One region of the Ensifer sp. 1H6 genome, then DNA from elsewhere that is predicted to be linked to it. Evidence: riboswitches for the same ligand, from Rfam matches in the RefSeq annotation. Region 1 holds a riboswitch; each other region holds the start of a gene.
The links. A riboswitch is a leader RNA that binds a small molecule or an ion and turns the genes downstream of it on or off. The one in region 1 is predicted to bind cobalamin.
Positions count from the first base shown of each region.

Region 1 (9,857 bases):
ACGCTTTCGACGCCCGGCTCGCGCATGTCCGGCTCGGGTTTCCTCGGCTACGGCACCACCTGCGGCGCCATCGAGACCTTCTCGCGCATTCTCGCCGGCGAACTCGGCAGCCATGGCATCCGCGTCATCTGCCTGCGGCCGGATGCCATTCCCGAGGCACTGCCAGCTTCGCATGCGCGCGCCGTCTTTCAAGGGTTTGCCGACCGGTTCGATACCACTGTGGAGGAGATGCTCGACGGTCGGGCAAAGTCCGGCACATTGCTCGGCCGTTTCCCGAGGCTCGACGAGGTCGCCGACTATGCCGCCTTCGTCGCCTCGGACCGGGCGGGCGCCATGACCGGCGCGATCGCCAACCTCACCTGCGGCTCGCTGGTTGATTGAAATGAACGACCGGCGGACCTTCACAGGGTCGCGTCGGTCGTTCTCTTCAGCTGCGCGCAAAACCCAGAATGAACAGCGCCAGAGCGCCGATCGAGGAAATCGTGCGCACATGGTTCCACCAGACCCAGTCGGTCAGGTAGTGCTGCTGCCAGATTTCGGTGGCAGCCTGCCCAGACGTGGCAGCCGCCAGCGCATCGTTCATCGGCACGTTGAAGATAATGGTGACGATCAGCACGCCGGCGACGTAGGCGATGCCGCCGGCCGCCAGCAGCAGGCTGCCGTTACCGCCCCAGATGAAGGCCGCGACGACCAGCGCGAGCCCCAGAAGCGCCGTGCCCATGAAGGTACTGAGGAACAGCGGATTCTGGATCACCACGTTGATGGCGTTCATCGCCGCGATCCCCTGCTCCGCCGGCAGCCGCGACAAAGCCTGCATGATGCAGACCGAGAAGATGAAGAACAGCCCGGCCATCAGGCCGGAGCCGATTGCGGCGGCAAACGCCAGAGCGGGGATCAGCGGGATCATGCGGCGATACTCCAGACACCAGTTGCAGCGGTCTCCCGGGCATAGTCGGCGAAGTCGCGCGGTTTGCGCCCAAGCACGCGCTCGACATCGGACGTCACTTGCGAATTGCGCCCGTCGAGCACCGACGTGAAGAGATAGCGGATGAGTTCGACATAGTCATCAGGCAATCCGTCGGCCCGCAACTGCACCGTGAAGTCGGCAACCGGCACGGACTGATAGCCGATCCGGCGGTTGGCAGCCGTCGCGATCTCGGCCACGGCCTGGGCAAAGGTCATCAGCCGCGGGCCTGTCAGCTCATAGACCTTGCCGACATGCCCCTCGTCCAGAAGGGCTGCAACTGCCACGTCGGCGATGTCGTCGGTGCTGATGAAGGGTTCGGTGATCTCATCCGGCGGCAGGAACACCGATCCGCTGCGAACGGAATCGGTCAAAAAATCCTCGCTGAAATTCTCGAAGAACCAGCTTGCCCGGATGATCGTCCAGTCGGCGCCGGAGGCCTGCAGTTCGCGCTCGGCCGCTTCCGCCTCGTCCTCGCCGCGCCCCGACAGAAGCACCAGCCGCTTGATGCCCGAGCGAACGGCAAGCCTCGAGAATTTGCGGATGGTTTCGACGGCGCCCGGCACCGCCAGATCCGGCTGGTAGCTGATATAGATGCGCTCGACATTTTCAAGCACGGGCGCCCAGGTCGCCTCATCCGTCCAGTCGAAGGAAGGCGATGCCGAACGGGCGCCGATGCGCACCGCGATACCCCGCTCCTCAAGGCGGGCCGCCACCCGCCGCCCCGTCTTGCCCGTACCGCCCAGAACCAGTGTGAGTTTGTCAGTCATCGCTTCCTCCTGAGGTTGATTGCAAAACATGAGCATCTCTCACATTTGCAAATGTGATAAATCCTCGTATTTTAGGAGTCAAGTCAAAATGTGAGCATTACTCATGATTCCCGATGCAAGCCCTTCCACAATCCCCGCTGACGACGAGCCGGCGCTGCGCCGCACGCCCAGCCAGAAGCGCAGCCGCGAGCGCGTCGAGCACATCCTTTCCTGCGCCACGGCGATCATCCAGGAGAAGGGCAGCGACGCCATGCGCATGAGCGAAGTCGCTGAAAAGGCTGGAATCTCGATCGGCTCCCTCTACCAGTACTTCCCCGACAAGGCGGCGATCGTGCGCACGCTGGCCGAGCGCTACAATGCGGTCTGCAATGAATGCATCGGGGCCGAGCTTGCCAAGGTGACGTCGATCTCGGAACTGCGTGACGCCTTCTCCATGCTGTTCGACATCTATTACGATATGTTCCTGGCCGAGCCTGTGATGCGCGACATCTGGTCAGCGATGCAGGCCGACAAGGCGCTGCGCGAGATCGACCTTTTGCAAAGCCGTGCCGGCGGCCAGCTTCTGGCCGACGTCTGGGCTCGGTTTGCGCCCGACACGCCGCGCGAAACGATCGACAGCGCCGCCTTTTTGATCATGCATCTCGGCGATTGCACGATGCGGCTTGCGGTCTCCGTCACCAGAGCAGAGGGCGACCAGATCGTCGAAGCCTATAAACGCATGATCCTTCGTGATTTTGTCGCGGATGGACCGGGCGGCGGCGCAAGTCTAATTGACATCTCCGGGGTGCGATCCTAATCATCGTGGATCGATTGGTTCCCGCAACGCGAACGCGTTTCGGGAGTAAACGGGAACGTGACGGATGGACCCATGCTGGGCATTCAAATCACGGCCGACCCCGCGACTGTAGAGCGACGTGAATGCGCCGTTCCGGAGCGATCCGGAAGAAGCCACTGGAGACAAGACCGCGAGAGGGCGGCCCTTGCTCTGGGAAGGCGAGGCAAATCCAGGGTGATCTCACCCGACGTCCTGAGCCAGGAAACCTGCCAGTCGATGCGGGCATAGGGCCCAAACCGGGAAAGATCCCGACGCCATCACGGAGGTTGTCATGGCTACATCTACAGTTTCGAGCATTCCGCTCTCCCTCAGCGATCGTCTGACCGCAGGTATCATCGCGCTCCTCATCGGCGGCTTCCTCGTCTTCGGCGCAGGCCTGGCGAACTCGGCCGTGCTGCACGATACCGCGCACGACACCCGCCACTCCTATGGCTTCCCCTGCCACTAAGCGATGTTCCGGGACGCGACTTGCGTTCCGCATCGACATAGCTGCGGACAAAAACGCTTCCGGCAGACAGCCGGACGCGTTTGCTCGCGTCTGATGCAGATTGAAGATCTGCCGGACGGAGCCGTTCGCATATTTGCCAGTGGGACACGGCGCTGCCTGCCAGATGCATGGCGCGCCGATATCGAGGGATATCGAAAATGATTGTCAGAACGCTTCTGGCCGCGATCGTGGCTGGATTGATTGCCGGTGTCTTCATGACCGGCGCCCAGGAACTGCGCGTCGTACCGCTGATCCTGCACGCGGAAGAATTCGAAGGCGAGGCACCGGCCGCCGGCGAACAACCAGCCGTTCAGCCGGGAACGGCCGATCCGGCCGCAGCAAACCACGACCAGCATTCGTCGCTGAAGGCGGTTTCGCCGATTGGCGCTTTGCTTGACGCCCTGTCGCCGATCACGCCTGCCTACGCCCATGAGGGCGAACACGAGGAAGGCGGCATCATGTTCGGCATGAGCCGCTTTTCCGGCACGCTGATCGCCAATCTGGTGACCGGCTCCGGCTTCGCGCTGCTGCTCGCCGGCGTCAGCCTCGTCATCGGCTACCCGATCACGCTCAGGAACGGCGCGCTCTGGGGCGCCTGCGGCTGGCTTGCCGTGCACATGCTGCCGGCAATCGGTCTGCCGCCGGAACTGCCGGGCTTCCCGGCCGCGGAACTCGGCGACCGCCAGGTCTGGTGGGGTGCAACCGTGCTGTTGTCTGCCGCCGGTCTCTATCTGCTGGTCTTGCGGCAAGAGATCGCCGCCAAGATCATCGGCCTCGTGCTGATCGCGGCACCGCATGTCTATGGCGCGCCGCAACCGTCGGACATCTCCAGCAATGTGCCGGCCGTGCTCGGCGCTGAATTCGCCGTGGCAGCCCTTGCCACCACGCTCGCGTTCTGGATTGTTCTCGGCGTCGTGTCGGGCTTCATCAACGATCGTTTCGCCAAGGCGTAACAGACCGGCCAGATTTCGCCATCAACCCGGAGCCCCTGATATCGCCGATATCAGGGGCTTTGTCGTCGAGATGTCTCAGCGCGCCTGCAATGCCAGCAGATGCGCCTGCAACCGCGCGCGGCGGTCGTCCGGCGCCAGCATCACGCAACTGTCGCAGAAGCTGCCACCTTCCGTTCGATAATAGAGACAGCAGCCGCCGCGCAGGCGATAGGTGCGCGACAGCGCATGATTGCCGCCGATCTCGATCACGATGTCCTCGTAACGGAGCTTGTCGGAAAATAGCGACGTACCCGCGCGCTTGACGATCGCCAGCGCCCTCGCCATCGCGGTCTCCTCGTCGCCGAGGACGCGGCCGATCTCCAGGAACCCACCGGCAAGCGAATCCGCCGCAAGCCGCCATTGCGCGCCCGAGGACAGGCCGGTGCGACGCTTCAACATGACGACGATCGGCGCCAGATGCGCAGCGAAGGTTTCGCCGAAGACGTCCGCAGTCGCCGGGGCATGATCCCCGGCTGCGGGCAAGGCAAGGCTGAAATGAAACCGCTTGGCCGCGACAAGCCGTTCGCCATAGGCCCGCGAAAATTCTTCGAAGCGAAGGCCGCGAACGGCTGCCACGATGCCCCCACCGAGATAGAGGCCGCCAAGCGCGAGCGTGAGCTGGTTGCTGTAAAAGGCAATCAGATGGGCGGCGCGGATCTTGTCGTCCATGCCCTCGGCAAAGCGATCCTGATAGGCAAGGCTGTCTTCAAGCCCGACGCCCTCCTCCACCCAGAACCGCGCCTCGGGAAGAAATACGTCGCCGGCGCCCCGAGCGAAAAGCCCACTTCGGGGAAAGACGACTGCAGGTGCGCGAGAACGCCAAGGGCGCTCTGGCGCAACGCCGCGTCCGCCTCGTCCTCCGCCGGGCGCTCGTCCTGCCGCTCGTGGCCCAAGCTCATGCCGTCTCCCTGGTCTCAAGCCAGCCGCCGCGAAAATCCGCCCGCTGCAATCCGCGCCGTATGGCCGGAATGCTGCGCGTCAGCTCCCAGACGAAACCGTTTCTGGCATTCTCGATCATCATCACGACAAGCCCCTGGTCAAGCCCGACCACGCGGTCGTCGACCCAACCCTCCGGGCCCACACCGGGCAGGCTCGGATTGAACCCGCCGGGAAACCGGCTCTCGCACAGAATGTCCGGGTAACAGTTCTCGAGCTCGGCGAGTGCCGACTGCGACGCATCGGCAGCGAAAGGCAGACAGGCAACCGGTGCCCAAGGTGCCAGCGTGCCATCGTCAGGACCACCGGGCGCGCCGCGCGCCGCATAGCCGAGCATCCGCTGCCAACGCCCATCGACAAGCCGCTGCCGCCCCGCCGGTCCACCGCAGGCGCTGAGGCCCCACATATCCCCGCCGTAACCGGCGAAATCGCCGGGATTGCGCTCGGCATGGGCTCGCTGCAGCGCGATCGCCCGGCAGGTATTGTCGAAATAATCAGTCGCCTCGTCACGCATCGGCGCATCGCCAATGCCGCGAAGGTCCAACCAGGCTTGCGGAAAGAGATGGACGAACAAAGGCGCGGCCTGCAGATGCGGCGCACCGTCGACCGTGGTCCACGCATAGGCGGCCGTGAATTCGCGGTAGTGCTCCGGGCCGATTGCATGGTGCGGCGCGCCGAGCGCGAGCACGTAGAGCAGCAGTGCCTCGCTGTAGCCCTGCCATCGATACTTAAGAAACCGCCCGGGCGGTCGCCAGCCCATCGTCAGTATCTCGCCACGGCCGAGCGCCCAGCGCCAATCCACCCGGGCATAGAGCTTATCCGCAAGCGCGCGGATTTCCCGCTCCCCCGCACTGTCGCCGGAGAAATAGGCGCCTGCGGTCAAAACGCCGGCAATCAGCAGCGCGGTATCGATGGTGGAAAGCTCGCACTGCCACACCCGCTCGCCGGTCTTCATGTGGAGAAAGTGATAGTAGAAGCCGCGATAACCGGTGGCGAGCGCATCGCTCCCCTGCCGGCTTTGCGCCAGAAACCGCAGGGTCATCAGCACCCGGCCGGCCGCTTCGCCGCGCCCGATCCAGCCGCGCTCGACGCCAACAGGGTAGCAGGAAAGCCCGAAACCGGTGGCAGCGATGCTTGAGGGCGCGTCGGGAAGCGACGTATCGGCGACAAGCCCGGTGCCGGCATCGCTATAGCGCAGGAAATAGTCGAAAGCGGCGGACTGCAGCCTATCGACCTGAAAACGCTCCGTATTCCGTGTCTGTTGAAGCATATCCTCAGCTCATGCAGGCCCGTCGGCACGGTATCGATCGGCAGTAAACCCTGTCGATATCACCTTTTATTGAAGGTCAGCCAACCCCAAACAGTCGCGATAAGCCAATCCTGTGCTACATTTCCTGAGATGACGCGGCTCGCAATGACGGGTTGAAGCGATGTTAACCATGCTGGCGTTGATCCTTTCCCTGACTGGTGGCCCGACCCAATCGACCGCCGCGCACACCGACGTCGATGTCGAACTGGTGCTGGCCGTCGACATGTCCGGCTCGATGGATCTGGACGAAGCCCGCGTCCAGCGCGCCGGCTACGTGCAGGCGCTGCGCCATTCCGACTTCCTCAATGCGGTAACGAGCGGTCGCTATGGCCGGATCGCCCTTGGCTATTTCGAATGGGCCGGCACCGTCAACGAATCCTCCGTCGTTGCCTGGCAGGTGATCTCCAACGCCGCCGAAGCGGACGCCTTTGCCGCGCTGATCGAGGCCCGCCCCGTCGGCACCCGCCGCGGCACCTCGATCTCCAACGCGCTCACTTACGGCACAGCGCTGATCGACTCCAACGCCTTTGCCGGCATGCGCCGCATCATCGACGTGTCTGGCGACGGACCCAACAATATCGGCCCACCGGTCATTCCCGCCCGCGACATCGCCATTGCCCGCGGCATCATCATCAATGGCCTGGCGATCCTGATTAGACCGTCCGTCTCGACCGGGCCGCTCGACCAGTATTATGCCGAGTGCGTCGTCGGCGGCCCGGGCTCCTTCGTGCTGCCGGTGCATGAGCCGGAAGATTTCGCCATCGCCATCCGCCAGAAGCTGATCCTGGAGGTCAGCGGCCTGCCGCCACCGCCGCGTGTGCGCCTCGTCGATGCCTTGCCCGCGCCCGACTGCCTGATCGGCGAGAAGCTCCGGCCAGGCTTCATCGACCGCGTCTATCCCGAACTTGACAAGTAGTCGGCCCACATTGGCAACGACGCTTTGCCATGCCAGATTGTCGTTTCCTTACTGCATGTTTCCTTAAATCCTATTCGATTTAAGGATAAAAACAGGCAGCCATTCAAAGTGCTACAGCGACATTTGCGCGTCTAATAAGACGCGCGGCGCTGTAGGGCGCGCGCGTCGATAAGATGCCGCGTTCAATCGTGGATCGATTTCCTTCATGTCCCTGACCACCCATCCTGCGGCGGCCGACGCGTCCACCGACACCAGCACCCGACAGATTCGCGACAAGCTGCGCGATGCGATCGTCGAACGACGGCTTGCGCCCGGAACCAAGCTGTCCGAAAGCGATGTCGGCGATCTGTTCAACGTCAGCCGTACGCTGGTGCGCGCCGCGCTGCAGTCGCTCGCCTATGAGGGGCTGGTCACTGTCGAGAAGAACCGCGGCGCCTTCGTCGCCCATCCCTCGCCGGATGAAGCCCGCCAGATTTTTGCGACCCGCCGACTGATCGAGCCGGGCCTCGTGCGCGCCGCCGCGCCGCGCATTGGCGCGGCTGATATCGATGAGCTGCGCCGCCTGCTTGCCGCCGAACATCAACTGACCGCACAGCGCGGCCGGTCGGCGCGCCGCGCCGAGATCAAGGCCTCGGGTGATTTCCACCTGGCGCTCGCCGATCTCAGCGGCAATGTCATTCTCAGGCGCTTCATGGATGAGCTGGTGGCGCGCTCCTCGCTCGTCATCGCGCTTTATGGACAATCGAGCGTCTCGACCTGTGGCCACGACGAGCATGGCGACATCCTGACTGCGATCGAAACCGGCGACATCGACACCGCCTGTGCGCTGATGATCCGCCATATCGATCACATCGAGGCCGATCTCGACCTCAGGGAGCGCAAGCCGACCGACCTCAGGGCCGCGCTCGATCTCTGATCGCTGACAGCCAAAACGCTTGAACGGTTTCAGGGAGACGGCCTGCACCCGGCCGCAGGCCCCTCGCCGCTCCCCACGCCTCCATCATTCGAAAAAATCTTTCGCAAAAATTGTCACGGCGAAAGCGTGCCGGCTCTCGTCCGAAAGCCTTGTCTTCCAGGGCTTCCGACGGCCCCCCATCTGGCCGAACACATCGGGTCGGCATCGTCATGGTTAAAAAAGTGCAGCCGCGGAGGGAACCATTGGCGCTCCCCGGCGTTGGCCTCGCGCTCAAAAGACTATGAACGAGGAATGCAAGATGAGCGAAAAAACCTTCGCAACGCCGATCCACCTGAAACTGTCGTCCAAGCGGCAGACCGTCGTCAGGACGGTCTGGGAGGCGCTCGAACTGCTGCGGCAATGGCCGGGCAGACGTGGACGGGAATATCGTGCCGCCCTTCAGCGCTGCCTGGATGCGCTTGACGGGCTGACCAGCGTCAACAGGGCAAGCCAATGCTTCACCGCGGCCGCCCGTGAATCGGGCCTTCTGCTTGCCTGAGAAAAACTCCAGTTTTCCGACATTCACGCACCGGCTGAACGGCCGGTGCGTCCACCGCTCTTAAACCGCATGCCGTTTTCGCAAAACCGCTGCACACTTTTGCGCGACATGCATCAGCCGCTATTGCGTCGGCCGGCGACGATTTCGACCTTGTCGGAAACAAGTGCTGCCAGCGCGGCCTTGTCCAGCCGCCAGTCCGGCGAGCCATAGCCAAGCGGCCACTTGTAAGGCTCCCTGTCGTTGAAGAACACCACGGCCGTCAACAGCGGGAAACGCGCGCGATAAGTCCTGCGATCGAAGATTTCTGCGTACCAGGCGCGCTTGTAATCCGCTGAACCGGCAACCCCAAGCTCGGCAATCATCACAGGCTTTCCAAAGCCTTCGACGCGGCGGTATTTTTCGCCAAGCGTCTCGCCGAAGCTGCGCTCCCGCCCCCAATAGTCCACATCCATCTTCTGCAGACCCCACACGGGAATGCCGATGGCATCGACGACATCGTCGCCGGGATAGTAGCCGGCAAGGTTGCGATGGCCCTTGGGCGACCAGACGAAGCGAGCGTCAGGCGCCAGCTCCCGGCAGCTTCTAACGAAATAGCGAAACGCCTTCTTATAGCCGTCCATGTCGCGCCGCGCCCAGGGATAGCGGCCGTCAGGGTCCTCCATCTCGTGGCCCCAGCGCATGTAGACCGGCGCTGCAACCGCGCCGGCACGCCGGCAGATATCGCCGATCTCGCGGTCGAAACGACCGCGGCCGATATCGGCAAACAGCCGCTCGCCGCCCGCCCGCCAGTTGCTCGCATGGGTATAGGGCTCGACGGAGATCATCAGCGCCCGCCCTTGGCCCTCGGCAATGGCGATCTTGCGCTTCAGCATCGCCTTGTCGAGCGCCTGCCAATAGATGAAGACATGCTCGATCGTGAGCGCAGCGCTGCCCGTGACCGCGTCATGCGGATCGTAGACGCCGATCGCGACCTCGCCGCCGGGCGTGCCGGCAGACCGCGCCGCCGAGCTGATCGAGCCCGTCGTCAGCACGCGATCGACCGTGCCGCCGAGATCGGCAGCCGCAACCCGCGAGGCACCCGCCACCGGCAGAAGCGCCATGAGGCCGGCCAAAAACACCGATCTGAACATCGCAATCGACAAGAGCTGTCTCCGGCAGGAGGACTTTGAGCATTTCCAGGAAAAGCCCGGGAAG
Region 1 covers NZ_MOAI01000055.1:13,072-22,928, reverse strand. Annotated here, with positions in the region: gene BKP54_RS33590 (SDR family oxidoreductase) at 1-381, shown strand, start outside; gene BKP54_RS33585 (anthrone oxygenase family protein) at 428-907, opposite strand; gene BKP54_RS33580 (NAD(P)H-binding protein) at 904-1,734, opposite strand; gene BKP54_RS33575 (TetR/AcrR family transcriptional regulator) at 1,838-2,530, shown strand; cobalamin riboswitch at 2,529-2,798, shown strand; gene BKP54_RS33570 (CbtB-domain containing protein) at 2,841-3,017, shown strand; gene BKP54_RS33565 (CbtA family protein) at 3,215-4,009, shown strand; gene BKP54_RS33560 ((2Fe-2S)-binding protein) at 4,085-4,777, opposite strand; gene BKP54_RS33555 (glucoamylase family protein) at 4,944-6,254, opposite strand; gene BKP54_RS33550 (DUF1194 domain-containing protein) at 6,415-7,209, shown strand; gene BKP54_RS33545 (GntR family transcriptional regulator) at 7,415-8,125, shown strand; gene BKP54_RS33540 (DUF982 domain-containing protein) at 8,424-8,663, shown strand; gene BKP54_RS33535 (glycosyl hydrolase) at 8,777-9,805, opposite strand.

Region 2 (9,857 bases), on a different contig from region 1:
GAACACCCGGGAAATCGCGCATGAACTCGTCGTGATTGCCGGGGATATAGATGATGCGCGTGCCCTTGCGCGCCTTGCGCAGCAGCTTCTGGACGACGTCGTTGCAGTTCTGCGGCCAGTACCAGCTACGCTTCAACCGCCAGCCATCGACGATGTCGCCGACGAGAACGATGGTCTCAGCCTCGTGATGGCGCAGAAAATCAATAAGAAAGTCGGTCTTGGCGGCCTTGGAGCCGAGGTGGACGTCGGAGATGAACAACGTCCTGAGGTGTCTTACGGAATTGATTTGCGGTGCCGCCATCATACCAGCCTCGTCTTGATTGAGCCTTCTGGGGCCCGTCAAAACCAGACTCGTGTTTCAGGAAGATGACACGGACGCCGGCCGCTTCGTCGCACCGGCTTAAAAGAACCGCGCAAAAACTGTACGCGGTTCGCAATTCATGCCACAAGGCCACGTCCAAAAAAGAGGAATGCAGACTATGAGCACGGGCGACAAAACGAAATCCCAGACAGGTCCGGTCAGCGGCGACATCGACCAGCAGGCCCTTTTCTTCCACCGTTACCCTCGCCCTGGGAAGCTCGAAATTCAGCCCACCAAGCCGCTCGGCAACCAGCGCGATCTCGCGCTCGCCTATTCGCCCGGTGTGGCTGCGCCCTGCATCGCCATCCGCGACAATCCTGAAACGGCTGCCGACTACACGGCACGCGCCAACCTTGTCGCGGTCATTTCCAACGGCACGGCCGTTCTCGGCCTCGGCAATATCGGTCCGCTTGCCTCCAAGCCGGTCATGGAAGGCAAGGCCGTCCTGTTCAAGAAATTTGCCGGCATCGACGTCTTCGACATCGAGATCGACGCGGCGAGCATCGAGCGTATGGTCGATGTCATCTCGCGCTCGAGCCGACCTTCGGCGGCATCAACCTCGAAGATATCAAGGCGCCGGAATGCTTCGAGGTCGAGCGCCAGTTGCGCGAAAAGATGCAGATCCCCGTCTTCCATGACGACCAGCATGGCACCGCGATCATCGTTGCGGCCGCAATCCTCAACGGTCTGGAACTGGCCGGCAAGGACATCGCCAAGGCCAAGATCGTTACCTCGGGTGCAGGTGCCGCAGCGCTCGCCTGTCTCAATCTGCTGGTCACGCTTGGCGCCAAGACCGAAAACATCTGGGTGCACGACCTCGAAGGCCTCGTCTACAAGGGCCGCGAAGTGCTGATGGACGAATGGAAGTCCGTATACGCGCAGGAAAGCGACAACCGGGTATTAGCCGACAGTATCGGCGGCGCCGACGTTTTCCTCGGTCTTTCCGCCGCTGGAGTCCTGAAACCGGAACTGCTGGTGCAGATGGCCGAAAAGCCACTGATCATGGCGCTCGCCAACCCCACGCCCGAGATCATGCCGGAGGCAGCGCGCGCGGCGCGCCCCGACGCGATGATCTGCACCGGCCGTTCGGATTTCCCCAACCAGGTCAACAACGTGCTTTGCTTCCCGCACATCTTCCGCGGTGCGCTCGACTGCGGCGCAAGCACGATCAACGAAGAAATGAAGATGGCGGCGGTCCGCGCCATTGCCGGCCTTGCCCGCGAGGAGCCGTCCGACGTGGCCGCCCGCGCCTATTCCGGCGAGACGCCGGTCTTCGGTCCCGATTACCTGATCCCCTCGCCCTTCGACCAACGCCTGATCCTCCGGATTGCGCCGGCGGTTGCCAAGGCTGCCGAGGAAAGCGGCGTCGCCACCCGCCCGATCCAGGACTACGACGCCTATCTCGACAAGCTGAACCGCTTCGTCTTCCGCTCGGGCTTCATCATGAAGCCGGTCTTTGCCGCCGCCAAGAATGCGCAGAAGAACCGCGTGATCTTCGCCGAAGGTGAAGACGAGCGCGTGCTGCGCGCCGCCCAGGTGCTGCTGGAGGAAGGCACGGCCCGCCCGATCCTGATCGGTCGTCCGCAGATCATCGAGACGCGCCTGCGTCGCTACGGCCTGCGCATTCGTCCGGATATCGATTTCGAGGTGGTCAACCCCGAGGGCGACCCGCGCTACCGCGACTACGTCGAGGACTATTTCGCCCTCGTCGGCCGTCTCGGTGTCATTCCGGAAGCTGCCCGCACGATCGTCCGCACCAACACCACCGTCATTGGGGCGCTTGCCGTCAAGCGCGGCGAAGCCGATGCGCTAATCTGCGGTGTCGAAGGGCGTTACAGCAAGCACCTGCGCGACGTCTCGCAGATCATCGGCAAGCGCGACGGCGTGCTCGATTTCTCGGCCCTCAGCCTGCTGATCTCGCAGCGTGGCGCCACGTTCTTCACCGACACCTATGTCAGCTACTGCCCGAGTGCCGAAGAAATCGCCCAGACCACCGTCATGGCGGCGCAGGAGATCCGGCGCTTCGGCATCACGCCACATGCCGCCCTGGTCTCGCATTCGAACTTCGGCTCGCGCGATTCCGAGAGTGCCACCAAGATGCGCCAGGCGCTTCAGCTTGTGCGCGAACTCGCGCCCGATCTGGAAGTCGATGGCGAAATGCACGGCGATTCGGCCATCTCCGAAGTGCTGCGTCAGCGCGTCATGCCCGACAGCACGCTCTCGGGCGAAGCCAACCTGTTGGTCTTCCCGAACCTGGATGCTGCCAACATCACGCTTGGCGTCGTCAAGACGATGACGGACAGCCTGCATGTCGGACCGATCCTGCTCGGCTCAGCACTGCCGGCGCACATCCTGTCGCCGTCCGTGACCTCGCGTGGCGTCGTCAACATGGCGGCACTCGCCGTCGTTGAAGCCAGCCATCCGGGCTAGCGACGCCCTCGTTTTTAAGGGCCGCCGCACCCGGCGGCCCTGTGATGCTGCCGCGACCCTGGGCAACAACCATTGTTTGCAAGGGTCGACAATCCACAGCAAATCGGCTGTCGGTTCTGGACAAAAGGTGAACCCCCAACCATTGTGGGGTTTAGCGCAAAAATCGGTGTTGTGGCATGACTGAACAACAGGCTGTCCTCGACATGCTGGAAATTCTGGAATGCGGAGGCTGTGTCGAGCCGGCCCATTTCTTTACGTTGATGCGCCGTACCTTTCGCATCGCTCATCTCCTATATCTTGAAGCTGAGCCCTATGCCGACGAGCTCAAGATCTGCCGGTTGCACCACACGTTCGGTGCCTACGCGGCCGAGCTTTATCTGACGCGGGAGCTCTACCGTATCGACCCGATCCTCAAGCTGGCGCTCGGTGGCGTCAGGCCTGTCGAATGGACGACGGCGCGCCACCGCTTTCCCGAATGCGAGCCATTGTTCAAGACGGCCGAAGAGATCGGCCTTTCCAGTGAAGGCGTCGCCCTGCCGCTGCCCTCGCCGGCCGGCCGCACCGCCTTGCTGGCCATCAACGTCAATATGTCGGCCGCGGAGTGGTCGATCTATCGGCGCAACCACTTGCGCGACTTCCAGCTCGCCGCCAACCTGTTTCATGCCGGCATGCTTGAAAACGCCGCCATGACAGGGGGGCTGAACACGCGCGATACGCGCCTCACAGGTCGCGAAACCGAGGTTCTCACCTGGTCGGCGGCCGGCAAGAGCTATTGGGAAATTGCCACCATTCTCGGCATTTCCGAACGCACCGTGCGTTTCTTCATGACCAATGCCCGCCGAAAGCTCAATGTTGTCTCCAACACGCAGGCCGTGGCCCAGGCCGTTCGCCATGCACTGATCCCGACGGTTTGACCCACCCTCAAGACGCTCCTCCTTCGCTCATCTGAAAACCCGTCTATATTTAGTGGGAAAAAACGGTTTCCGGAACTGTCGGTAGTGACAGTTTCGCCCCTGCCTGAGGACTGACAGCATCACGCCATCCCCCAAAACAAGGATGGAGAAGAAGATGATCAGGATCCTCAACGGCAGGACACGCGGACAGCACCCACAGTCCATCGACGAGATGTTCAAGCTGCGCAAGCGCGTCTTCCACGATTTCCTGAAATGGGACGTGCAGACCGATGGGGAATGGGAGATCGACAATTACGACAAGTCGAATCCGCTCTATATTCTGTCCTATTCGCCGGAGACGGGAAAACTGCGCGGATCGCTGAGATTGCTGCCGACGCTCGGCCCCAACATGCTGGACGATACGTTCCCGATCCTGCTTGGCGACAACCCTGAGATCCGCAGCGCCTCGATCTGGGAATCGAGCCGCTTCTGCATCGACCCGGAGATTTCTCAGGACCGCGCCTCCAACCAGGTGACCGTCGCCGCCGCAGAACTGATGTGCGGTGTCGGCGAACTCGGGCTGGCCTCCGGCATCAGCCATATCGTCACGGTGACCGATGTCTTCCTCGAGCGGATGTTCCGCCGCATGGGTTGCCCCGGCGAGCGCATCGCTGACCCGCACCGGATCGGCTCGGTCTATGCCGTAGCGGTCGCCTGGGAAGTGACGCCGTCGCTGCTCAGCGCCATGAAGGCCGTAGCGGCGATCGAAGGCACGGTTCTTGAACGGCCGATGTCGCTGGAGACGGCACGCGCCGCCTGATCTCTAACGCTCCTTCCGTTCCTCCCACCGGACGGAGCTGTTAACGCAATGCGAGGCTTGTCGTTGCACCGGCGGCGACAAGCCTTATGATAGGGCTGAAACAGGAAGTGCCGACAGCGACCGAACCCGGACAACAAGGGTGGCGCCGTGCGGTTGCAGGAATGGACGTTCGCCCGTGTTCCGGAACATGAAAACCCTAGCCGCGGCGACCTTGCCGCTGCTTCTGGTTCTTGCCGATCAGGCGCTGGCCTCCAGCGTGTGCGACCGCCTGAACACTCGGCTCGCCGAACTGCCCGCCGCCATCGAAACTACGGCCGATACCCGCGATTATGCGAGCGCGATTTCCCGACAGAACATCGAATTGCGCCGGGCGCGCAACGATCGCCGACGCGCCGGCTGCGGCACAGGCAGCGTCGTCGTCTTCAACGGCGGCGACCCGGATATCTGCACAGACATCAACAGTCTGATCGCCGAGATGGAAGACAATCTGCGCATCCTCAAATCGGAGCGCCAGCAGCTGATGTCAGGCGATGGAGACGATACGCGCCGGCGCATCCTCGCCGCCCTCGAGATCAACGGTTGCTATGGTGGCAGCGAGGAATTTGCGACCGCCGACCCGGACGAGCCGGAAACGTACCGCAACATCCTGCGCGATCTGCCGCCGGACGAAAGCTACGGACCAATGCTGCGGGACGGCGAAATGGGCACCTACCCGCCGGAAAGCGGCGTCTATTCCGGCACGCTTCGCACCATGTGCGTGCGCACTTGCGATGGCGCCTTCTTCCCGATCTCGTCCGAGGCAAGCCCTGTGGACTTCGCCCGCGACGAGCAGGCCTGCCGCGCCCGCTGCCCGGGTGCCGAAACAGAACTATTTTTCCACGACCTGGCGACCGAGGAGAGCGACCAGATGGTCTCCGCCTCGACGGGACGCCCCTATAAAGAACTGCCAAACGCCTTTGCCTATCGGACGCGCGGCGTCGGCAAGCCGGGCATTTGCGGTTGCCAGATTCCAAAGATCGCGACGACGCCCAAGGCTTCCAGTGGCAACACTGGCAACAGCGAATCGTCGATCATCGTCATCGAGGGCAAGAAGGAAGCGGCCGCCCCTACCGCCAAGGCGGCTGCGGAGGAGCGCCCCTACGATCCCGCCAAGAGCAAGGTGCGGGTCATCGGGCCGACGTTCCTTCCCCAGGAGGAAACGTCGATCGACCTTCGCCATCCGAAGGGTCCGGGCTACCAGCCGGTTCAGAGCAACTGATCGCAGCGTCTGCCTTTCGGCAGGTTCCCCAGCCTTCCTCGAACACCAGCTCCTCCAGCGGCAGCCGCTGGCGCCAGCCCTTAACCGCAAGTTCCGGCTCCTGGTAAAGGCGATCGACATATCCGAGGCAAAGCCAGGCGACGATCACGACATGATCGGGAATGCCGAGGATCGCCTTGATCTCATTTTCATGAAAGATACTGACCCAGCCGACACCAACGCCTTCGGCGCGCGCCGCAAGCCAGAGGTTCTGCACGGCACAGACGGTGGAATAGAGATCCATCTGCGGGTTATGGGTGCGCCCGAGAACGACCGCTCCACCGCGCGTGCGGTCGCAGGTGACGCAGATGCTCAAGGGTGCCTTGCGGATCCCCTCCAGCTTCAGGGAGCGGTATTTCGCTTGGCGGTCGCCATCGAACATCAATGCCGCTTCGTCGTTGGCGCGGGAAAAGGCCTGCCATACCCGCTCGCGGGTTTCGGCCTGCCGGACCACGACGAAATTCCACGGTTGCATGAAACCCACCGATGGCGCCCGGTGCGCAGCATTGAGCAGGCGCATCACCACATCGTCAGGCAAGGGTTCGGCCAGGAACTGATCCCGCACGTCCCGGCGCGTTTCGATGGCTCGATAGACGGCTTCGCGCTCGTCGGATGAAAAGGCCTCTGCAGCCGCAAGGCCGCCATTAGCGTCAGTCAGCATCGTTCGATCCCCAACAATGCACAACCTTCCGCCGTCCGCGCGGATATCGGTCTATCTTGCCAGGCCGGTCTTCTGACTTCGGATCAACCGGCCGCCTCACCTTCCCAGATCACATGAAGATCCAGTGGCAAGATCTTGAGCAAGCTCAAAATCCCTAGAGGCAGTCGTCCCCGTCACAGCGTTGGGCACGTTCCGGAATAACACCGGATTCCCGATTCTCCCGCGTTGCGGGCACCTGACGGCGTCATAAGGGCACAGCCCACAGGGAATGACAAGCAAGTCCGGCGTCGCTTGCCGGTCACTCCACAGGGCCTCGCGACAGCGTCAGATGTCAGAGCGGCGCGACCGGATGCGGCGAGCCGTCATAGCCGCCCCACACCGACTGGTCGAAGCAGATGACCGACCCCGTCATCAGGCCGGACTCATCCGACGAGAGATAGGCGCAGGCACGCGCGACTTCCTTGGGGTCGACAAGCCGACCGAAGGGTTGGCTGGCGGCCGCCTTTTCGAGCCAGTCGTCTGCCGCCCCATGAAATTCGCGCTGGATGCGGTCTTCCCCTTCGGACGCCATCCAGCCGATATTGAGGCCATTGACGCGAATGCGGTTGCGCAGCAGCGCATAGGAGGTGTTCTTGGTCAGCGTCTCCAGCGCCCCCTTCGACGAGCAATAGGCGGCGATAAACGGCTGACCGGCCATCGCCGACATCGAGCCAATATTGACGATGGTGCCCTGCGTGCCCTCCCGCCGCATCAGCTTTACCGCTTCCTGCATCAGGAAGAACGGTGCGCGCACATTGACAGCGAACATCCGGTCGAACAGTTCGGGGCTGGTGTCCAGGATGGTGCCGCGATCGGTGATCGCCGCCGCATTGACCAGCGCATCGACGCGCCCGAATGTGGCGTCGCAGGCGCTGACGACCTTGCGCGCGTCCTCGACCTTTTCGAGGTCTGCCTCGACATAAAGTACCTGCGCGCCGGTTGCCTTGCGGATCTGCTCGGCCTTCGCTTCGCCCTTGGCAACGTTGCGTCCACAGATGACGACACCTTTAGCCCCACGTTCCGCAAACAGGTTGGCGATCGTTGCGCCCAGCCCCTGCGTCCCGCCGGTGACGATGGCGATCTTGCCGTCGAGACGGCCATATTGCTCGGTCATGAAAGTCCTCCCAGAATTGAAAGTGAGATGAAAACAGGGCGACCGGCCCCCGCCGCAGAACGCCGGGGACCGGAAAGATCGATTCTGCCGTTCAGCTCAGCTTGCGCTGTGCCTGCTCGCCAAGCGCGCTTCTGAAATCCGCATCGCTCCACCTGCCTGCCAGCGCCTCATGCATCAGTTGCGCCTGGGTCTTCGGCGCGAGACCGCCCAGCGGCGGATCGCGATCGAGATTGGTCGGGAAGGAATAGCCCTCGGCACAGGACGCAATCGCATTGGCCGCCTCATCGGCCGAAAGCGTGCCGGATGCCACGAGTGCGGTCAGCGCCGGGTAGAGGGCTGCACTCATCCTGGCGCGATCGACGGTCTCCATCGCCCTCCCGAAGGCCGAGGAGACCTGGAGCAGGTTGGCGACGCGCTTGATATCAGTCGAATGATTGCTGCCGGCCGCATGGAAGAGAGCCGGGTTGAAGAAGACGACATCGCCCTTTTCCAACGGCAGCTGCACGTGATGCTGGTCGAAATAGGCCCGGAACTCCGGACGTTTCAACGCGAGATAGCCGGGCACGTAGGTCTGGCTATAGGGAAGGAAAAGCGTTGGACCGCTCTCGATCGGCATGTCGCAATGGGCAACGGCACCTTGCAACGTCAGCACCGGCGACAGCCTGTGCACATGAACAGGATACTGCTCGATGACATCAGAGGTCTGGAATCCCAGATGATAGTCGCGATGGGCCGCCTGCGACGCGCCGCCGGGATTGACGCGATTGACCTGCGCCGTCAGCTGGTAGTTCGGACCAAGCCAGGCTTCGCTGACGAGCGCGATGATGGCGTTGGCGTAATAGGCGGCAAAGTTCTCAGGGCTTTTCAGGCAGTGTTTTTCGAGCGAATTCCAGATCCTGTCGTTAGCGCCGGGCTTGGCAAAGTGGTCGCCGCCGCCACTGTTGGTGCGGTGTTGCTCGTCGATGATGGCGTCAAAGATGCCGCTGGCCGCATCGATGACTGATGTGTCGGCATAGGCGTGCTTGAACACCGCCACCCCGGGCCCGGTTGCCAGCACCTCGCAGATTTCGGCCAGGGCAGCGCGGCGCCCCTCGGTCGTGGCGCAGGCGGCAACCAGGCTGGCGCTGTCATAGATCAGCACATTTTTCTCGCAGGCGAGCGCGTGTGGATAATCAGCAAGGTTCGTCTGCCGCTCCACCTCCGCACGGAACGCCTCGATGTCGCAGGCATCCTCGCTCAGCCACACACGGTCGAGGCGCTGGCGCGCCCTGTTGTCGGTCTTCATCTCGTTCCTCCTCAGAAACTTTCGATGTCCCGACTATAGGCGGCGTGAGATCGTGATATAGAGCAGGAATCCATCAAAAAACCATCAGGAGAGTTCGTCGTTGGCACATCCGTTTCTGGTCAAGGATATCGCCTTTCAGGCGGGACTCAGCACCGCGACCGTCGACCGCGTCCTGAATGAACGTCCCGGCGTGCGCCGGCAGACGGCAGCCCGCGTGCGAGCCGCCATCCGCGAGCTGGAGAAGCAGCAATCGGGATCGGAGATGCAAGGCCAGAAGCGCGCGATCGATATCGTGATGGAGGCGCCGGAGCGCTTCACCGAGGCGGTCAGGCAGGCGTTCGAAACCGAGGCGCCGACCTTCATGCCGACCACGTTTCGCTGCCGGTTCCATTTTGCCGAGATCATGCGGCCGCACGACATCGCGCAGCTGCTCGACCGCGTCCGCCTGCGTGGGACCGACGGCGTCGTGTTGAAGGCACCTGATGTGCCCGAAATCGTTGGCGCCGTCGCCCGCCTCGAACAGGCGGGAATTGCGGTCGTCGCGCTTGTCACCGATCTGCCGAACTCGGCGCGCACCGCCTATGCCGGGGCCGACAACCGCGCGGCCGGCGAGACGGCGGCCTATCTCGTGGGCGAACGGTTCGCCGGGCAGGCAGCAACCGTGCTCGTGACGATTTCGAGCAGCCGTTTTCGTGGCGAGGAGGAACGCGAAATCGGCTTTCGCCGGGTGCTCCGCGAGCACTATCCGGCGATCCGCATCGTCGAGATCAGCGAAGGCTACGGCAAGGACGCCGAAACCGGTGTTCTTGCAGCAAGAGCGCTTGCGACAGACGCCGACATCAATGCCGCCTATTCGATCGGCGGCGGCAACCGCGCCGTGCTGGCCGCCTTCGAGCGCCTCGGCCGCGACTGCAGCCTGTTCATCGCTCATGACCTCGACCAGGACAATCTGGCGCT
Region 2 covers NZ_MOAI01000002.1:210,163-220,019, forward strand. Annotated here, with positions in the region: gene BKP54_RS03860 (UDP-2,3-diacylglucosamine diphosphatase) at 1-304, opposite strand, end outside; partial or broken gene BKP54_RS03865 (NADP-dependent malic enzyme) at 480-2,791, shown strand; gene BKP54_RS03870 (LuxR family transcriptional regulator) at 2,968-3,705, shown strand; gene BKP54_RS03875 (acyl-homoserine-lactone synthase) at 3,860-4,504, shown strand; gene BKP54_RS03880 (DUF2865 domain-containing protein) at 4,692-5,762, shown strand; gene bluB (5,6-dimethylbenzimidazole synthase) at 5,671-6,462, opposite strand; cobalamin riboswitch at 6,507-6,716, opposite strand; gene BKP54_RS03890 (SDR family oxidoreductase) at 6,794-7,615, opposite strand; gene BKP54_RS03895 (phytanoyl-CoA dioxygenase family protein) at 7,707-8,900, opposite strand; gene BKP54_RS03900 (LacI family DNA-binding transcriptional regulator) at 9,001-9,857, shown strand, end outside.
Region 2: linked by a shared signal. The riboswitch ahead of bluB (5,6-dimethylbenzimidazole synthase) and the one ahead of BKP54_RS33570 (CbtB-domain containing protein) in region 1 are both predicted to bind cobalamin.

Region 3 (9,857 bases), on a different contig from region 1:
CCGAGGCGTCGTTCGAAACGACAGTGAAGCCGAAGACATCGTGCAGGAAGCCTATGTGCTGGCCTTTGCGCATCTCGCAAGCTTTCGTGGCGAATCGTCGCTTGGAACCTGGCTGTCACGCATCGTCATCAACGAGGCGCTCGGCCGGTTGCGCCGGGGACGCCGCAAAGCCGACGCCCTGGGCTCGATCGGCGATGGCCGCAATGCGACGATCATCCAGTTCCCGCTGCCGGCAAGTGCCGATGATCCCGAACGCACGATGGCGCAGCGGCAGATCCTGCAACTCGTCGAACGGGCGACCGACAATCTGCCCGATATCTACAGAACGGTTTTCGTCGCGCGGGTGATAGAGGGGCTGAGCGTGGAGGAAACGGCTGATCTGCTTGGGTTACGCCCCGAGACGGTCAAGACACGGTTGCATCGGGCGCGGCAGCTGGTGCGCAAACAGTTGCATGAGCAGATCGGCCCGGTTTTGCTCGATGCTTTCCCCTTTGCCGGGCGGCGCTGTGCGCGGCTGACCGCGGCGGTCATGAAGCGGCTTGGCCTTTCCAGCTGACCGGCGGGAACCTTTGCGGGCAGGCGGCATCCAATGGATGTCAACTGCAAACAGGGTCCGCGCCCTGCGCGGAACAAGGAGGTTTCCATGAACATTCGGCCAATGACCGCGCTCGTCACGCTTTGCCTGCTCGGGCTTGTGATCCCGGCACAGGCAGCGGATAAGCCGACCGACCCACAGATCGCTCACATCGCCTATACGGCCGGAGTGATCGATGTGGAAAATGCCAAGCTTGCGATCTCGAAGTCCGGCAACAAGGACGTCGTTTCGTTTGCCGAAGATATGATGCGCGACCATGAGGCGGTGAATACGCAGGCGCTCGATCTCGTCAAGAAACTCAAGGTGACGCCGGAGGACAACGATACCAGCAAGGCGCTCTCGAAAGCAGCTGACGACGAACGTGCCAAGCTTGCCACGCTCGACGGCGCGAGCTTCGATAAAGCCTATGTCGACAATGAAGTCGCCTACCACAAGCAGGTGAACGGAGCCCTGGAGACCCTGCTCATTCCATCGGCCAGCAATTCCGAACTTAAGGCACTGCTTGAGACCGGCTTGAAGATCTTTCAAGGCCACCAGCAGCATGCAGAACATGTTGCCGCATCGCTGAAGTAGGGCGCAGCCATGCGATCCGGGTTTTATCTCGTTGCCATTGCCGGGCTCCTGCTCGGCAATGGCGCAGTGGATGCTCAAGCAGAGACAATCCGCGTGACGATCGAAAAAATGGCGTTTGTTCCCGCAGAGATCGAGGCACGCATCGGCGACACGATCGAGTGGGTCAACAGGGACATCCTCGTCCATACAGCGACCGTGAAGGGTGGTTGGGAGGTGTTGATCCCGGCGAAGAAGACCGCAAGTCTCGTCGTGCGGGAGGCGGGGCTGATCGATTATTATTGCCGCTTTCATCCCAACATGAAGGGACGCATTTTGGCGGCGGCGCCATAGGAAATTTCCAGGAGAACTGCGAAGCGGTCTTCCGTCCGGAAATGCGTCAAAACAAGGCGACGGAGCCATTCCGCAACTTCGCCCGATGTGGAAACGGCCCGGCGTCGCAGGCGCCCGCAACGTCAGGTGGCTTGTCTTTGTTCGCCTTCGCTCCAGTTTCTCTTCTATAACAAAAAACAGGTGCGATCATGATCAGAGAGCGCAAGGCGATGCTGGTTCGTGTCAGCGGAAGGGTACAGGGCGTCAGCTTCCGTATCTGGACCCGCCGCGAGGCCGAGCGCCTCGGCGTGACCGGCTGGGTGCGCAACGAGCGCGACGGATCGGTGGCGGCGATGATCGTCGGCTCCGATGCTGCGCTCGCAAACATGGTCGAGCGGCTCTGGATGGGGCCGGCGGATGCCTCTGTCGTCAGCGTCGAAACCGAACCGGTCGCCCTGCCCGATCCGGTGCAGGGGTTCCAGATCACTGGTTAGGTGATCGGAGATGCGGAGGGGCGTTGGTCTTAGGTGCGTCGCGAAGACGTCAGGGTGACTGAATTGGTCAGAGCGACTGGCGGTCAAGCCGATTGGTCGAGGCGACCGGCTTTTTTCTGGGCTCGTTCGGTCTCGACCCTGCCATAGGCGCGCAGGAAGGTCCTGACGGCGTTGCGGGCAGAGGTCTGCAATTGCTCCTCCGTTGGAGCTTCGCCAAAAGGACCGGCTATCTGCATGTCCGCCTTGATCAAGGCCAGGAATTGCCGAGCGGCCAAGTCGAGGTCGTCGATCTCAAGCGGGGCCGCGTGGGCAAGCCGGGCAAACAGTGCCGAGAGTGCCGCGCCGATCTTGCCCGGTCCCTGTTCGCGCCAGATCCTGATCAGCTCGGGATATCGCTCTCCCTCGGTCTCGACCAGCTTCTGGATGAACTTGCCGTCCTGATTGCAGATGCAGTTCCTGTTGAGGCGCACTGCAAAGGCAGTGAGGTCGTCCTCGAGATTGTCTGCCCGTTGCGGGAAGGTCGCGAGGATCGAGAACAGCGCGGCGTTGGTTCGGTCGAGGATATCCTGCACCACCGCCATGAACAGCGTCTCTTTTTCGCGGTAGTGATTGTAGATGGTCTGCCTGGAAACACAGGCTTCCGCGGCGATTTCGTCTATGCTGGCGCCGGAAAAGCCTTCGCGGCAGAAGACCTCTGCGGCGGCGTCGAGGATCGAGATGCGTTTGGCGCATTGACCCTTCTGGGTGGGGCCACCGGCGGTCGGCAAGGCGGCTTGTCGTTTTTTCATGATCCGACGATAGGACATGTTGACGGTTTGGACAATAGTGTCTAATTTGACATGTGTGTCCAAAATTATGGACCACATAGGTCAGCGCAGGATGCGTCTCCCGGACGTTCGATCCTGGCACGACCGGCTCATTCCAGTTTCAATCCCGGCGGCAACGAATGCAGGCGCGCGTCCTCGTTCGTTTCGCGACCTCTGAAAGATCATCACCATGACGGCGTCCTTTCTACGCACTGCCATAGTCCTCGGTCTGATTTCAGCGATCGGGCCTTTCGCAATCGACATGTATCTCCCCGCGCTGCCGTCGATCGGCAAGGATCTCGCCGCAGAGACCGGTGTCGTGCAGCTTAGCCTGCTCGCCTTCTTCATTTCCTTTGCAATTTTCCAGCTCGTCTATGGCCCACTCTCGGATATGTGGGGCCGCAAGGCGCCGCTCTATCTCGGCATCGGCCTGTTCGCGCTGGCCAGCATCGGCTGCGCGCTCGCGACCGATATCGAAACGCTCATCGCCTTCCGCTTCCTGCAAGGTATTGGCGGTGCCGCCGGCATGGTCATTCCGCGCGCCATCGTTCGTGACATGCACACCGGCGTTCAGGCGGCACGCCTGATGTCGCTGCTGATGCTGGTGTTCAGCATCTCGCCGATCCTGGCGCCTCTGACTGGCAGCGCCGTCATCGAGTTCTACGGCTGGCGCGGCGTTTTCTATGCCGTCATGATCGCAGCCTTCATTGGCCTGATCCTGCTGTCGACCCAATTGGCTGAGACCCGTCCGAAGAAGGACAGGGCCGACAGCAATTTCGGCAGCGCGATTGCCGCCTACCGGCTGCTTCTGAGCGACCGGAACTTCCTGACGCTCACCTTCATCGGTGGCCTCGGCATTTCGAGCTTCCTCGTCTACCTCGCAAATTCGCCCTTCGTGCTGATCGATCATTATGGCCTGACGCCGACGCAATACAGCTTCGCCTTCTCGATCAACGCGGTATCGTTCTTCGCGGTCTCGCAGGCAACGGGTTGGCTTGGCGATCGTTTCGGTCTCGTCCGGGTCATGCAGCTTGCCGTCGCCGGCTTTGCCTTGACCATGGCCAGCATGTTCATCGTCATGAGCCTCGGCTTCAACCAGTTGCCGGTCATGGCCGTATTCCTGTTCGTCGGCTACGGTGCGCTCGGTCTGGTCATCCCGACCTCCGCGGTGCTGGCGCTCGAGGATCACGGCGAGATTGCCGGCACGGCATCGGCGCTGATGGGGACGCTGCATTTTGTCACGGCGGCTGTCGCCATGATCGTTGCTGCCGTCTTCTTCAACGGAACGGCGCTTCCGATGGCCGCGGGCATTGCGATTTGCGCGGTCAGCGCGTTCCTGCTGACACAGGCAACCATCGGCCGCAGCCGTGTCGTGCCGGCGGAGTAACACCACCTCGCTTCGCGCAGTTGAAACAGGACGGCCGGTGAAGACCTTCTCGTCTTCACCGGCCGCTTTGCTATTGGCTCAGCAACGGAGTGCGGCGCGCTTGTCAGAAATCCCAGTCTTCGTCTTCGGTCGCAACCGCCTTGCCGATGACATAGGAGGAGCCTGACCCCGAAAAGAAGTCGTGGTTCTCGTCGGCATTCGGCGACAGCGCCGACAGGATTGCCGGATTGACCTTGCAGGCGTCGGCCGGAAACAGCGCCTCATAGCCGAGGTTCATCAGTGCCTTGTTGGCGTTGTAATGCAGGAACTTCTTCACGTCCTCGGTCAGGCCGACGCTGTCGTAAAGCGACTCGGTATATTTCGCCTCGTTGTCGTAGAGTTCGAGCAGCAGGTCGAAGGCGAAATCCTTCATCTCCTGCCGACGCTCGTCGCTTAACCGCTCCAGGCCCTTCTGGAACTTGTAGCCGATGTAATAGCCGTGCACCGCCTCGTCGCGAATGATGAGGCGGATCATGTCGGCGGTGTTGGTCAGCTTGGCGCGGCTCGACCAGTACATCGGCAGATAGAAGCCGGAGTAGAACAGGAAGCTCTCGAGGAAGACGCTGGCAATCTTGCGCTTCAACGGATCCGCTGTGCGATAGTGCTCGAGAATGAGCGCCGACTTCTTCTGGAGGTGTTCGTTCTCCTCCGACCAGCGATAGGCGTCGTCGACGTCAGGCGTCGAGCAAAGCGTCGAGAAGATCGAGGAATAGGAGCGGGCATGCACCGCCTCCATGAAGGAGATGTTGGAATAAACAGCTTCCTCATGCGGCGTGATCGAGTCCGCCATCAGCGTCGGCGCGCCGATGCTCGTCTGAATCGTGTCGAGCAGGGTCAGGCCGGTGAAAACGCGGATCGTCAGCTGCTGCTCTTCCGGCCGAAGTGCTGCCCAGGAGGGAATGTCGTTGGAGAGCGGCACCTTTTCCGGCAGCCAGAAATTGCCGGTGAGCCGGTTCCAGACCTCGAGGTCCTTGTCGTCCTCGATACGGTTCCAGTTGATGGCGCGCACGGCCCGCGGGCTCTTGGGCGCCTTGGTCTTCACTTGGATGTTCATCGTGTTCCCCGGAGTATCACAGTGCGCAGGAGACGCAGCCCTGCACTTCCGTGCCGGACAGTGCCATCTGACGAAGGCGGATGTAGTAGATCGTCTTGATGCCCTTCTTCCAGGCATGGATCTGCGCGCGGTTGATGTCGCGGGTCGTCGCCGTATCCTTGAAGAACAGCGTCAATGACAGGCCCTGGTCGACATGCTGGGTCGCCGCCGCATAGGTGTCGATGATCTTCTCCGGGCCGATCTCATAGGCATCTTGATAGTAGTCGAGATTGTCGTTGGTCATGAAGGCGGCCGGATAGTAGACACGGCCGATCTTGCCTTCCTTGCGGATCTCGATCTTCGAAACGATCGGGTGGATGGAGGAGGTCGAATGGTTGATGTAGGAGATTGAGCCGGTCGGCGGCACCGCCTGCAGGTTCTGGTTGTAGAGGCCGGAGGTGATCACCGCCCTCTTGAGTTCCAGCCAGTCTTCCTGCGTCGGGATCTGCACACCAGCGGTTTCAAACAGTTCGCGCACCCTCTCGGTTGCCGGCTTCCATTCCTGCTCGGTGTATTTGTCGAAATACTCGCCGGAGGCGTATTTCGAGTTCTCGAAGCCCTTGAAGCTCGACCCGCGTTCGACCGCGATGCGGTTCGAGGCGCGGATGGCGTGGTAGGTCACCGTGTAGAAATAGATATTGGTGAAGTCGATGCCTTCTTGCGAACCGTAATAGACGCGTTCGCGGGCGAGATAGCCGTGCAGGTTCATCTGGCCGAGGCCGATCGCATGGCTGTCGTCATTGCCCTTCTCGACGGAGGGAACCGAGGCGATATGGCTCATGTCGGAGACCGCGGTCAGCGCCCGGATCGATGTCTCGATCGTCTTGCCGAAATCGGACGAATCCATCGCGGCGGCGATATTCAGCGAGCCGAGATTGCAGGAGATGTCCTTGCCCAGGTGCTTGTAGGACAGGTCGTCATTGTACTCGCTGGCTTCGCTGACCTGGAGGATTTCTGAGCAGAGGTTGCTCATGGTGATGCGGCCGGCGATCGGGTTGGCGCGGTTCACCGTGTCTTCGAACATGATGTAGGGATAGCCCGACTCGAACTGGATTTCGGCCAGCACCTGGAAGAACTCGCGCGCCTTGATCTTCTTCTTGCGGATCCGGCTGTCGGCGACCATTTCCCGGTATTTTTCCGTGACCGAGATGTCGGTGAAGGCAACGCCGTAGACACGCTCCACGTCATAGGGCGAGAACAGGTACATGTCCTCGTTGTTCTTGGCGAGTTCGAAGGTGATGTCGGGAACGACGACGCCCAGCGACAGCGTCTTGATACGGATCTTCTCGTCGGCGTTCTCCCGCTTGGTGTCGAGGAAACGCATGATGTCGGGGTGGTGGGCGTTGAGATAGACGGCGCCGGCACCCTGGCGGGCGCCAAGCTGGTTGGCGTAGGAGAACGAATCCTCCAGCAGCTTCATCACGGGAATGATGCCGGACGACTGGTTTTCGATCTGCTTGATCGGGGCGCCGGCCTCGCGGATGTTGGTGAGCGACAGCGCCACGCCGCCGCCGCGCTTCGACAATTGTAGCGCCGAATTAATGCCGCGCGCGATACTCTCCATGTTGTCCTCGACCCTGAGCAGAAAGCAGGAGACGAGCTCGCCGCGCTGCCTCTTGCCGGCGTTGAGGAAGGTCGGGGTCGCAGGCTGGAAGCGACCGGAGATGATCTCGTCGACCATGTCGCGCGCCAGCGCCTCGTCGCCGCGCGCCAGCGTCAGCGCCACCATGCAGACCCGGTCCTCGTAGCGCTCGAGGTAGCGCTTCCCGTCGAAGGTCTTCAGCGTGTAGCTGGTGTAATATTTGAAGGCGCCGAGAAAGGTCGGGAAACGGAACTTCTTGTCATAGGAGTGATCGAACAGGTCGCGCACGAAGTTGAACGAATACTGGTCGAGAATCTCCTGCTCGTAGTAGCCCTCGGTGACGAGGTAATCGAGTTTTTCGCGCAGGTTATGGAAGAACACAGTGTTCTGGTTGACGTGCTGCAGGAAGTACTGCTTTGCCGCCAACCGGTCCTTGTCGAGCTGTATCCGGCCGTCCTCGTCATAGAGGTTCAGCATGGCGTTCAGCGCGTGGTAATCGAGCGCCGATTCCGTCGCCTTCAAGGGGCGTTCGAGTGTTGAGACGTCCAAAATCGTTCCATCCCGTTTTTGACATTGGCGACGTCCTCATCGGTTCCCAACAGTTCGAACCGGTAGAGATAGGGCACCTGGCACTTGGCCGAGATCACGTCGCCGGCGATCCCGTAGGTCGCGCCGAAATTGCTGTTGCCCGCGGCAATCACGCCGCGGATGTGGGAGCGGTTGTCCGCATTGTTGAGGAAGCGGATCACTTGTTTGGGCACGGCACCCCGACCGTCGTCGCCGCAATAGGTCGGGACGACGAGCACATAGGGTTCGTGCACGTCGAGCGGCGCGTCAGTCGTGCTGACGGGAATGCGTCTGGCGCGCAGGCCGACCTTGCCGACGAAGCGATGGGTGTTTTCCGAGCGGGTAGAAAAATAGACGATCAGCCCCATCGCGCCGTACCTCGGCTTCAGGACAGCGCGCTGATCTTGTCGGGGCGGAAGCCTGCCCAGTGCTCCGGACCGGCGATGACGACGGGAACCTGCATGTAGCCAAGGCCCTTGACCGTCTCGAACGCGTCCTGGTCGACCGAAATGTCGATCACCTCGTAGTTGACGCCCTGGCGGTCGAGCGCGCGATAGGTTGCGGTGCACTGGACGCAGGCGGGCTTGCTGTAGACGGTGACGTTCATTTCTTCCTCGTTTGGTCGGCTGGATCTGGGCATGAAAAGGCATGCGGATACGCACAAGCGATCCGGCGAAATGCAGGACTGGCAGGATGACCGCTTGCTCGGGTCGAGAAGACCCGGGCGCGGTTGTTCGTCAGATTCGCGGCTTCCCGCGCCTCTTCATTGGCGAATGATAGGAATTCGATGACGCGGACATGACTTCACCCCGAAGTTGAAGACGGCGCTTCCGGGGAGACGTCGAGACGATCAGGCAGGTTTCATCCTGCCCCATGCACACCTCTGACCTCTCCGGACACCCCGCCCGTGGACGTTTATCGATCGAGGCAGGTCTCCTGGCTCACGGGTCGGTGCTTCTGTCCGGACCTTCCCGAAGCATCATGCTTCAGTGGCCGAATGCTGGACAGTTGCTCGCCGTTTACAGTTGCGGGGGCAGCCACGGCTTAGCCAAGCGAAATCGCTACGACGGCACCGTATTCCCATCTTCGCTCCCAATCCTTGCGAATCGGGAGAACCTCGAACACTAGATATAGTATATGTCGGGAAAATTGCGTCAATAGGTTCCATGTCGAAGCCACCTGGGAGGCGGACAATATTTTTTCGGGTGTGGATAGCGGGGAGTAAACGACAAGTGTCGGCGAAGCCTGTGGATGGCGGCACACTCATCTCGTGAGTGCCGCCAGTTGGGAACGTGACCGTGCCATTCAGATCGTGAGCGCCGGTCGAAGCTTTTGCGGCCCAGGACTTGATATTCACAGGGCCCGCGATGGGTCCGCGCCATCGGTGCGATCTTACCGGCATCAGGTGTGGCACGATGTTGGCGTTCGAAGCGAGCTGGGGAGATAAGGTTGTGTTAGTCTCCGCGCTCTCGCTTCGGGTGCGGTCAGGTGCTATGGCGAGTGCGGGCAGACGATCGTGAAGTGTAGGGCATGCGCTTCCTGGCGTTCAAGGCTGGCCCCAGCTTGTAGGGTTTGTTCTGTGACTGAAAGAAGCATCGTCAGGCAATATTTCTTTTTGGCCGGGCTGGCTGTTGTGTGCAGCATTCCTGCTCCCGCTTACGCCTCTCAAAATAATGACTTTTTTGGCCCAATGCGTGGTGAAGTCTTACATTTTGTACCCTTTCCAGAGTATATTGGAATTGGTCTAAGTGGCGGATCATTAAATCAAAGAGACGTGGCATTCTCTGTCATAAAATTGCTAGCCGTTGCGGCGAGAGTTGATACGAGACCAGAAACGAAACTTGGGAAGAGTTCAATTAGTATAATTTTTGAAAATAAAATTATTGTCAGCGGGAAAATAGACTATAAAAAATTGGCCTCGTTCCATTTCGATGGGGATGTCAAGAGTATTTTGGATGGTTCTGCGAATGCCGGTTCTGGCGACTGCGCATCCTATATCAATTTCTCAGAGGACGGACTATTCGATAGAGGGCTCGTTATAGCGAACGATGATGTAAGAGAATTGGAGCTAGCGACTTGTGTTGCCGATGCGCAAGCTCACGTGTTTGGAGTCAGCACGCGAAGTTCTAACAACAAGGATTTTTCCCGCTTCCTGACAAGGATAATGAATCTTGTTGAACAGAAGTGGAAGTGCCTCGACGCAGGGATAACGGAAGCAACGTGCAAGTTTGTGGATGGACCGGGCGAGTAAATAGAGGCGACGCCGTCGAGGTGTAATTTGCTTGAGATATCGGCATGGCTCGATGGCGGGTTCATAATGCCTCTGAGGTAGCCTTCGATCAAATTTCATTGCCCGTTTGTCCAAGGCTGCACCCAGGTGGCAGGCGCCGGGGGTTCCCCCGGCGCCGTCTC
Region 3 covers NZ_MOAI01000009.1:92,512-102,368, forward strand. Annotated here, with positions in the region: gene BKP54_RS12910 (RNA polymerase sigma factor) at 1-556, shown strand, start outside; gene BKP54_RS12915 (DUF4142 domain-containing protein) at 644-1,168, shown strand; gene BKP54_RS12920 (cupredoxin family copper-binding protein) at 1,178-1,498, shown strand; gene BKP54_RS12925 (acylphosphatase) at 1,687-1,971, shown strand; gene BKP54_RS12930 (TetR/AcrR family transcriptional regulator) at 2,055-2,759, opposite strand; gene BKP54_RS12935 (multidrug effflux MFS transporter) at 2,968-4,164, shown strand; gene nrdF (class 1b ribonucleoside-diphosphate reductase subunit beta) at 4,268-5,257, opposite strand; gene nrdE (class 1b ribonucleoside-diphosphate reductase subunit alpha) at 5,274-7,427, opposite strand; gene nrdI (class Ib ribonucleoside-diphosphate reductase assembly flavoprotein NrdI) at 7,397-7,813, opposite strand; gene nrdH (glutaredoxin-like protein NrdH) at 7,831-8,052, opposite strand; cobalamin riboswitch at 8,354-8,580, opposite strand; gene BKP54_RS35050 (hypothetical protein) at 9,025-9,696, shown strand.
Region 3: linked by a shared signal. The riboswitch ahead of nrdH (glutaredoxin-like protein NrdH) and the one ahead of BKP54_RS33570 (CbtB-domain containing protein) in region 1 are both predicted to bind cobalamin.